3 regions of the Aeribacillus sp. JST-2 genome follow, and region 3 is predicted to be linked to each of the others. Evidence: riboswitches for the same ligand, from Rfam matches in the RefSeq annotation. Region 3 holds a riboswitch; each other region holds the start of a gene.
What was found. A riboswitch is a leader RNA that binds a small molecule or an ion and turns the genes downstream of it on or off. The one in region 3 is predicted to bind cobalamin.
Positions count from the first base shown of each region.

Region 1: it holds a riboswitch for cobalamin, as region 3 does, so the genes downstream of both, AC0KTX_RS01850 (ABC transporter substrate-binding protein) here and metE (5-methyltetrahydropteroyltriglutamate--homocysteine S-methyltransferase) in region 3, are expected to answer to the same signal.
Region 2: it holds a riboswitch for cobalamin, as region 3 does, so the genes downstream of both, AC0KTX_RS14140 (ribonucleoside-diphosphate reductase subunit alpha) here and metE (5-methyltetrahydropteroyltriglutamate--homocysteine S-methyltransferase) in region 3, are expected to answer to the same signal.

Region 1 covers NZ_JBVVUU010000002.1:114,290-117,546, reverse strand. The annotation lists gene AC0KTX_RS01855 (FecCD family ABC transporter permease) at 1-500, opposite strand, end outside; gene AC0KTX_RS01850 (ABC transporter substrate-binding protein) at 463-1,437, opposite strand; cobalamin riboswitch at 1,542-1,722, opposite strand; gene AC0KTX_RS01845 (N-acetylmuramoyl-L-alanine amidase) at 1,928-3,257, shown strand, end outside.
Region 2 covers NZ_JBVVUU010000038.1:19,221-22,477, forward strand. The annotation lists gene AC0KTX_RS14140 (ribonucleoside-diphosphate reductase subunit alpha) at 1-1,867, opposite strand, end outside; cobalamin riboswitch at 2,002-2,177, opposite strand; gene AC0KTX_RS14145 (Hsp20/alpha crystallin family protein) at 2,304-2,744, opposite strand; gene AC0KTX_RS14150 (DUF1657 domain-containing protein) at 2,923-3,129, opposite strand; gene AC0KTX_RS14155 (small, acid-soluble spore protein, alpha/beta type) at 3,203-3,257, opposite strand, start outside.
Region 3 covers NZ_JBVVUU010000010.1:86,627-89,883, reverse strand. The annotation lists gene metE (5-methyltetrahydropteroyltriglutamate--homocysteine S-methyltransferase) at 1-1,730, opposite strand, end outside; cobalamin riboswitch at 1,882-2,080, opposite strand; gene AC0KTX_RS07670 (BCCT family transporter) at 2,267-3,257, opposite strand, start outside.

The DNA.
Region 1 (3,257 bases), on a different contig from region 3:
GTTTCAATCCTCATCGTTTTTTCAATGAAATTGGCGAACAAAATCACAGCCAAAATCGTTAAAAAACCCGTAAAAATGCTGACAACCGGCAAAGTGAATGAGCCGAAAAAAGGAATTTGAATGCCGAAAAAAAGAACAAGTACAGCACCTAAAGAAGAACCTGATGAAACACCGAGCGTATAAGGATCTGCCAAAGGGTTTTGCAAAAGCCCTTGATAACAAGCTCCCGCCATTGCAAGCGAGGCTCCGACAAGTCCGGCTAAAACGACACGAGGAAGTCGAATATCAAGCACAATGCTTTTCATGCTTTCATCAATGTCCGGCGCCAAACCGATATGAAACAGTTGATTGAAAATTATTTGGAAAATATCCTTAAACGTGATGTGAAACGTTCCGATAGAAATTCCTAAAAAGACGGAAAAAATAAGAAAACAAGCGGTCGCCGTATAGGCGACCACATGTTTATTTTTTGTAGACATCCGGATAAATTGCTTTCGCAAGTTCTTCTACTCCTTCAACCAATCTTGGGCCTGGGCGGCTCACCAAGTCGGAATGCACATCGTAAACCCGTTTATTTTTCACCGCTGATACATTTTCCCATCCTTTGCGTGCCAACACCTGGTCAACAGCTTTATCGACGTAATAGCCGTATGTCGTCACAATGACGTCTGGGTTCAGTTTTACAACGGCTTCTTCCGTCATTTGCGGCCAGCCTTCTTGATCGCCCGCTGCATTTTTTGCTCCAATGATCGTTAGCATTTCATCCATAAACGTTCCTTTTCCAGTCGTATAGATTTGTGGTGCGGGATTCACTTCGACAAAAACAGACACTTTTTGATCATCCGGAATCGTTTTTCCTTTTTCTTGAATATCCGCCAGTTTCGTTTTCATCTCAGCCACAATATCTTCGGCTTTGTCACTTGTCCCTGTAATTTTGCCGATTGTCTGGATGGAGTCATACACTTTATCAAATGATTGGGCATCTTCGACTACAAAAACATTTATTCCCGCATCTTTCAGCTGCTTCAGCCCTTCCTGCGAGTTATGGGCGCTGGAAGCATGCGCTAAAACAAGATCCGGTTTTAAAGAAATAATTTTTTCAACATTAAATTCCATCCCGCCAACCTTTTCTTTGTTTTGAACATCTTCCGGATAGTTGTCATTATCACTTACACCGACAATTTGTTCACCCAACCCTAAAGCATAGGCAATTTCAGTATTGCTTGGAATTAGCGAAACAATCCGCTCCGGTTTTTCGTTTACCGTCACCTCATTTCCTAAACCGTCCTTGACCTTCACCGGAAATTGTGAAGCCGTCTCTTCCGTCTTTTGATTGCTTTTGTTTTCAGACGGCTCTGATGTATTTTGTTGGCCGCATCCAGCCGCAATTCCAAATAGAAGTAATAAGGCTAAAAATAGTGCAGATAGTTTTTTCATCATTTTCCTCCTCCAATAAAAAACATCTTCTTGAATTCGATAAGAAGATGTCTGAAAACGTACATATGTATTGTTTTCAAACACCTCCCTATCCGCGTAGGGTTTTAGGTGTGCTCAAACAGGCAGGTCTCCTGGCTCATGGTCATCGCTTCCTGGACCTTCCCGTTGAAACAGTGGTTTTCCCAGGTTGCTCCCATTCACAGTGGCGGGACCGCGTTGGATTTTCACCAAACTTCCCTTTTAAGCTGGCAGCTATGTGCCGGCACCTGTTTGCTTTTCGGTATAATGTTATGACGAAATGTATTATACATGATTTGATTGAATTCTGGTAGGAAGAAAATGCAAAAAATCGACAAATTGACCTAAATGTTTTGGATTTCGATACAGTTTTCGCTAAAAATAAAATTTTTTTGAACTTCCTTTCCATTACTTGAATAAAATATTGGCAGACAAGCGAATTGGATGTTTGAAAACGAAGGAGGATATTGCAGTGACAACCGTTCTTTTAGACCCTGGCCACGGAGGAAGCGATCCCGGCGCAACCTATAGAAATTATGAGGAAGAAGATTTTACGTTGACTATTGCCCTCTTGGCAAGACAACATTTACTTGAACATTACCAAGTCAACGTGCTCATGACGCGCACAGACGATCGAACAGTCGGTTTGTCAGAAAGATCATCCATGGCTAATCGAGAGAATGTTGATTTTTTCTGTTCCATTCATATTAATGCCGGCGGAGGAACAGGTTTTGAAAGCTATGTTTATAACGGAGGGGCCTCTCCAAGAACGATCCAATACCGGTCCGTCATCCATGATCAAATTATGAGCGTCATCGGTCCGAAATATAGCGTAAAGGATCGGGGCAAAAAAAGCGCCAATTTTCACGTATTAAGAGAAACAAAAATGCCTGCGGTTCTTTTGGAAACATTGTTTATTGACCATTCAAATGACATCAAACTTTTAACATCGTCTGACTTTATGAGCGACTATGCAGCAAGCTTAGCCGATGGAATCGGAAAAGCGCTTAATTTGCCCAGAAAGTCGACACGCACCACCCCAACCCCGCAGCCATCGCCAGCTGCAGGCAGCAGGATGTACAAAGTCATTGCCGGTTCCTTTAAAAACCGAGAAAATGCAGAAAAGCTCATAAATGAACTGAAAGGAAAAAATGTTGATAGTTTCCTTTCCGCTGCGATGGTGGACGGAACAAGTTATTTCCGCGTTCAAACAGGGGCATTTAAAAATTTGCAAAATGCAAAAGACCAGTTGGCAAGGCTTGTTCAATTAGGATACAAGGATGCATTTATATTAACCCCTGCAGAACAAGGAACGGCACAATCAGGGCAAAAGACAGATTCATCCCGTTCATCAACACCTCAACCGGAAACCCCTTCTCCCGATTCAAGGGATATCCCTATTTTAGGGGAAACGCTCGTATCGGGAACAATCTTGGATTTATATGTAGAAAAAACAAATCCTAGCGCACCTCAGCTGGGCGATTTGTATGAACAATTAAGCAAATCCTACGGAATTCGCGGCGACATCGCATTTGCACAAGCAATTCATGAAACAAACTATTTCCGTTTTACGGGAGTAGTCAATCGCAATCAAAACAATTTTGCCGGAATCGGAGCTACCGGTCCAAATGTTACAGGAGCAAGCTTTTCCACTCCGAGAGAAGGCGTTCTTGCCCATCTCCAACATTTATATGCATACGCCACAACGAAGCCTCTTCCAGCCGGGTTTCCCCTCGTCGATCCCAGATTTATTTATGTGGAACGAGGTTCTGCCCAGACCTGGAAAGATTTAAATGGGAAGT
Region 2 (3,257 bases), on a different contig from region 3:
TCACCTGCTCCTTCAACTCTTGCCATTTTTCTGACGTATAGCCGCGATCTTCAAAATATTTTCCTGTTTCCCATTCAGACCCTTTATAGAGAGGATAGGCTCCCTTTTCTTTTGCAAGCTCCATGCTTGCTTGAATGGTTAAATAGGCGATTTTTTCATATAAATGGTCAACAAACTCAACTGCTTCGTCGCTTTCCCATTTAATTCCGTTTAATGCGAATAAATGGTGCATGCCGAAAGTTCCGAGCCCGATGGCACGATATTTTTTGTTTGTAAGCTTTGCTTGCAATACCGGAATATTGTTTAAATCAATGACATTGTCGAGCATGCGAACTTGAATAGGAATTAACCGCTCAAGAACATCATTTGTAACTGCCCGTGCCAAATTGATCGAGGAAAGGTTGCAAACGACAAAATCGCCGGGTTTTTTGACGACAATGATTTTGCCGTCTTCGACATATTGCTCTTCAACCGTTGTGGGGCTTTGGTTTTGGGCAATCTCGGTGCATAAGTTGCTGCAGTAGATCATGCCCGCATGCTTGTTCGCATTTTTGCGATTAACCTCGTCCCGGTAAAACATAAACGGCGTGCCCGCTTCCAGTTGGCTGATCATAATCCGTTTCATCACTTCGATTGCCGGGACTTTTTCTTTTGACAAAAACGGATGGTTGACGCACTCATAATATTTTTCGCGAAAGCTGCCGCTGCCTTTTTCTTCATCGAAAAAATCTTCCAAGTTAAACCCCATTGTTTTACGAACTTCATGCGGATCAAATAAGTACCAGTCGCCCCGTTTTTCAACTTGCTCCATAAATAGGTCCGGAATGCATACACCGGTGAATAAATCGTGAGTTCGGAGCCGCTCATCGCCGTTGTTTAATTTTGCGTCAAGAAAAGCAAATATGTCTTTATGCCATACATCCAAATAAACAGCGATCGCTCCTTTTCGTTGGCCAAGCTGGTCGACGCTGACGGCTGTGTTGTTCAATTGTTTCATCCACGGAATAACTCCTGACGAAACTCCTTTGAAACCGCGAATATCGCTTCCGCGGCTGCGAATTTTTCCTAAGTAAACACCGATTCCGCCGCCGCTTTTGGAAACGTTGGCAATGTCCGTGTTCGAATCATAGATTCCTTGAAGGCTGTCATCGACCGTATCAATAAAGCAGCTTGACAATTGGCCGACTGATTTTCCGGCATTAGCCAAGGTAGGGGTGGCAACCGTCATAAACAAATTACTTAAAGCCCAATAAGCTTCTTTTACGAGATGAAGGCGTTTGGAAGGATGTTCCTTCATCATCAAGGCCATCGCAATAATCATAAAGCGTTCTTGGGGCAATTCAAACGTACGTTTCTGGAAATCTTTAGCAAGGTAGCGGTCGGCCAGTGTTCTCAATCCGATGTAAGTAAACAGCTTGTCCTTCTCAGGATTGATGTATTTGCCAAGTTCATCGATTTCTTCTTTCGAGTAATGCTGCAACAGCTGCGGATGATAGATGCCAAGTTCCGTCAATGCCGCAATTAAGGCATAAAAATCCCCATAACCTGGTTCATCGTATCCCCGATGGATGGCTGCTTCATGGTAAAGCTTCTCCAACAAGATCTGAGCGGCTAAAAAAGTCCATTCAGGTTCTTCTTCTGAAATATTGGCTAAAGCTTCAATGATGAAAAGATTGGAAACTTTTTCGATATCGTTGATTTCTTGATATTGGAAGGTCGTTAAAATCCGATGTCTGTATTCGTCAAAAGAAAGGGATGAGTGTATTTCTTCTAGCTGCTTGAGATAATGCTCTAAGGAATCGCGATTGAAACTCCTTAAAGATAGCTCATGAAGATTGAAAGGTTTTGTTGCATTCATGGAAAACATCCTCCTCATCAAAATAAAAATCCGCTCCAAAACGTTGTTGAGCGGATCAAACGATGATTAAAAAGGAAGCGGCAAAAATGCACAAAAGCCTCACCTTTAAACCATCGTTTCATCTTCCCAACCCCCGAAGAATTTGAAACGGCCGAACAAAGGCAGGTCTCCTGACTTGTGCTCATCCTACTCTGAATCCTTCCCGTACAATTGTACAGTGGATGTTTCATTTCGTTGCACTTACAGTTGCGGGGACAGTTCCGGTTTTTCACCGGATTCCCTTTTAAGCTTAAAAAGCACCTTTGTCGAATGGTTTTTCAATATATAGTATCCAATTTTTAAAACCAACACAAGATATAGGTTTGATGTTCTATATCCATCATAATCGTACTTGGCGAAAAATGCAATAAAAAAAAGTGAAGCTGGAGAAAAACAACCTCACTTTTCAATGGAATTGAACATCAATTTTCTTTTTGTTTGTTGCCGTTTCTTTCGCAATCCTGACTTCAAGCACGCCGTTTCGGTATGTTGCCTTCACTTCGTCTTCTTTCACGTTTGCAGGCAAAGTCACGGTTCGGTGAAAACGGCCGACAAATCGTTCTTGCCTGTGCAATTGTTCTTCTTTTATTTCTTCATTTCTTTGAATTGTGCCGCTGATCGTAAGAATGTTGCGATCAAGGTTGATGTCGACATCCTCTTTTTTCTCAAGGCCTGGAAGATCACATCTGACAATCACCTCGTGATCCGTTTCTTGAACATCGATGCGAGGCATGTCCATTTGTCCAAAGTTTTCAAAGAAATGAGAAAAATTGTCTGAAAACATGCGATTTATGTTTCTTCTAAAGTGCTGCAGTTCCTGAAAAGGATCATATGGTATAAGAGCCATGGCAATCCCTCCTTTTTTTATAAAAAAGTATTCGCGGAAAGAGGGGAAATTATTCTCAAAACATTTCGGTTTGCATTATTTTGTTCCGCAGTTGATTTGTTTGATCCGGTGATCAAATGATTATATTCGTTTCATTGAAAGTGCGGGGATTTTTTCGTGAAGATCTGCTTGCCTAATACTATGTCTGTTTAAATTGCGGCTCTTCATTCTGGATATAGTCCAGCCTTGCTTTTAAATGATCCAAAACTTGCTGCTGCTGTTGAGCAAGGTTTTGAAATAATTGCTTCGCTTGTTGATCTTGTGTTTCCAATGCAAAACTATGTAAGTTTGCAATGGTCGTTTCACAGCTTGCAATGGTTTCCATCAGTTTTGTACCGACGGTCATGAAAGACACCTCCCAGATTATTCATGTAAAAGGAGACACAATCGTGCCTCCGTATCCATAAATATGAAATTGATTATTGTTGTTGGAAACCGCTCATTTGTTGTTGAGCAAGCGCAACTAGACGTTTC
Region 3 (3,257 bases):
TGGCGAAGAACGTCCGCATAGCTAATGTCATCACGGACAAAAGACCAGTTTAAGATGGTGACAGGTCCAGTCAGCATTCCTTTTACAGGTTTGTCCGTCAATGATTGGGCATAGACGCTTTCTTTGACGGTCATCGGCTGATCAAAGGCAACGTCGCCATAAATGATCGGCGGTCTGACGCAGCGCGAACCGTAAGATTGCACCCAGCCGTTTTTGGTAACAGCAATTCCTATTAGTTTTTCTCCGAAATATTCCACCATGTCCGTTCGTTCAAATTCCCCGTGGACCAATACATCAAGTTCAAGCTGTTCCTGAATATCAATCCATTTTTTGATTTCATCTTTGATGATAGACTCATATTGCTCGTTTGTGTATTCGCCTTTCCGCCATTTTAAACGGGTTTGGCGGATTTCTTTCGTTTGCGGAAAGCTGCCGATCGTTGTTGTCGGTAGAATTGGCAAGTTCCATCTATTTTTATGCAGCTTGCGCCGAACAGAAAAGTCCACACGGTTCGTCGGGTAGGATTCAATCTTGGCGGCTGCCTCTTGCACGTTTCGGTTTGTCCGAAAATCAGAATTCATAAATTGCGTGTAATAACGGTCATCGTATCGTAAATCGCTTATACTTAATTCACCTTTTGCATATTGTGTCAGCTGATGGACTTCACTTAATTTTTCGTCTGCAAAGGAGAGAGCATTTTTTAAAATTTCCGGCAATTCGTGTTCATTTTTTACGGTAACCGGCACATGGAGCAAGCTGCAGGAAGGTTGAATGATCAATCGATCAACATCAACATGCTGAGCGAGAAAATCAATTTTGCTTGCTTTTTCTTCTAATGATGCCCTCCATATGTTACGGCCGCTGATTAAACCGGCAGCCAATATTTTGTCTTTTGGAAACCCGAATTTTTGGATGTTTGCACTGTTGGCTCCCCCATCATGTACAAAATCAAGACCGATAGCAGCAACAGGCAATGAAACGATATGTTGATAGTGAGAAAGACTTTCAAAATAAGTTTGCAACAGTATGTTCAAAGATGGATTCGCTTCGTGAAAAGCTTCATACACTTCTTTAAACAACGGAATCAATGACTCATCAATTTCCTGAACGAGAACAGGCTCATCGATTTGCACCCACTTTGCGCCTGCTTGATGCAACTCTGTCAACAATTGAATATAAACTGGGATGAAAGCAGATAAATGCTTATAAAAATCTCGTTTTTCATATTTTTTCGCCAGCATTAAAAAAGTAATCGGCCCTAAAACAACAGGTTTTGTCTCAATATTTAGTTCGTCTTTTGCTTCATTGTAAAGCTTGAGCAGACGGTTTTCCAAAAAAGCAGGCGGCTTATTTTCCAGTTCCGGAACGATATAATGATAATTTGTATCAAACCATTTTGTCATTTCTAAAGCCTCGGCTTCTTCGGATCCCCTTGCCATTGCGAAATATGTTTTGATGGAACGGGGATCCATATGCTGGAACCTCGAAGGAATATATCCAAACATGAAAGCAGTATCGAGAACGTGGTCATAAAACGAAAAATCTCCTACGGGAATCAGCTCAATTCCGCTTTCATGCTGTTTCTTTAAGTTGGAAAGACGGATCTTTTTCAACGTTTCCAGTAAGCTGCTTTCAGAAATGTCTCCATTCCAAAATAATTCCAAAGCTTTTTTCCATTCCCGGCGTTCGCCAATTCGCGGATAGCCAAGATTTGAACTAATGGCTGCCATTACGAAAACCTCCCATTTGATTTTTGCTCAACACAATAAAAAAGCCCTCTTTACGCTAATAAAAGAGGGACTGGATATCCTAGCTCGTGTTGAGGCACCCAAATGGTTTCAACATGAACATGGCTTCTCACTCCTCCCTATGACGCGTAGGTCGTAGTGCATACAACAGGCAGGTCTCCTGACTTAGGTTCAACGCTTTTGATCTCCTTCCCATTTCTCTGGCAGAAACAGTGGCTGATGATCAAAAGCTCCCCATCACAGTGGCGCGACCGTGTTGGAATTTCACCAAACTTCCCTTTTAAGCGCATATTGCGGCTGCAATATGACGCACCTGTTGCTGGTACACATATGAAACTATAATTATCAGAATAGAGGATTTTTTTTTATTTTTCAACACCACATTTGCAATTAAAAAGAGAAATTTTTTAGGAAAGTAGATGGCTTGCGATTTCTTCCGCTTTACATGACAAAAACCCGCCAGAACATAAAGGTTTTCTGCGGGTCTTTACAGCGGTTGGGATTTTTCCGGAAAACAGTTATTTCGAGAGAAGGTTTCTTTTCACGCCTTTCTTTTTAGGATACATTTTAAATAATTGAGATTTACTGGAATAAAAATCTTGGTTTGCCGCTTTGATAAAAGAACCGGCTAAAAGGACAAAAATAAACAACAAAGGGAAACCGCCAATAATGCTAACAGTCTGCAATGTGGACAATCCGCCGAGGTACATTAAAATAAGCGGCAAAACGGAAAGAGCAAAAGCCCAAAATAAACGGTTCCATCGCAAAGGTTCATCGGCAACTTCTTTTTGGACAACAGATGCTAAAATATAAGAGCTTGAATCAAACGTTGTTGCTAAAAAGATCACGGCAAGCACAGTAAATACGGCAATCACAATGTTGCTTAACGGCAATTGTTTCAATATTCCGATAATGGCTGCTGATCCGCCATGTTCATCTAATGTAGCTGTTACATGGTATTGGCCTGTCAGTTCTAAAAATAATCCAAAGTTTCCTAAAATCCCAAAAAAGAGAATGCAGCCGAGCGTTCCATATACTACTGTTCCGAGCGTCATTTCGCGGACAGTGCGTCCTTTTGAAATTTTAGCGACGAACAAGCCGACAAATGGAGCGTACACGAGCCACCAAGCCCAATAAAATACCGTCCATGATTCCGGAAAGCCTGTTCGTTCAAACGGTCCTAAACTGTTAAAAGGTTCAGTCCATAAAGACATCCGCATGTAATGATCAAGCATGATGCCGATGCTGTTGACGGCCGTTTCCGCCAGAAAGACGGTCGGGCCGGCAAGGAAGACAAACACCAACAATAATACGGCAAGCCATAGGTTGATGTCGCTCAAAATTTTAATGCCTTTCCGCAAACCGGAGTAAGCGCTTGCTGCGAAGATCAATGTACAAATAAGCAAAACCACTGTTTGGAGTGTCATCGAAGGTTCGATGCCGGAAAGTTCATGAATTCCTTCTGTAATGAGCGGCGTCCCTAAAGCGAGTGTCGTTCCAGCTCCGCCC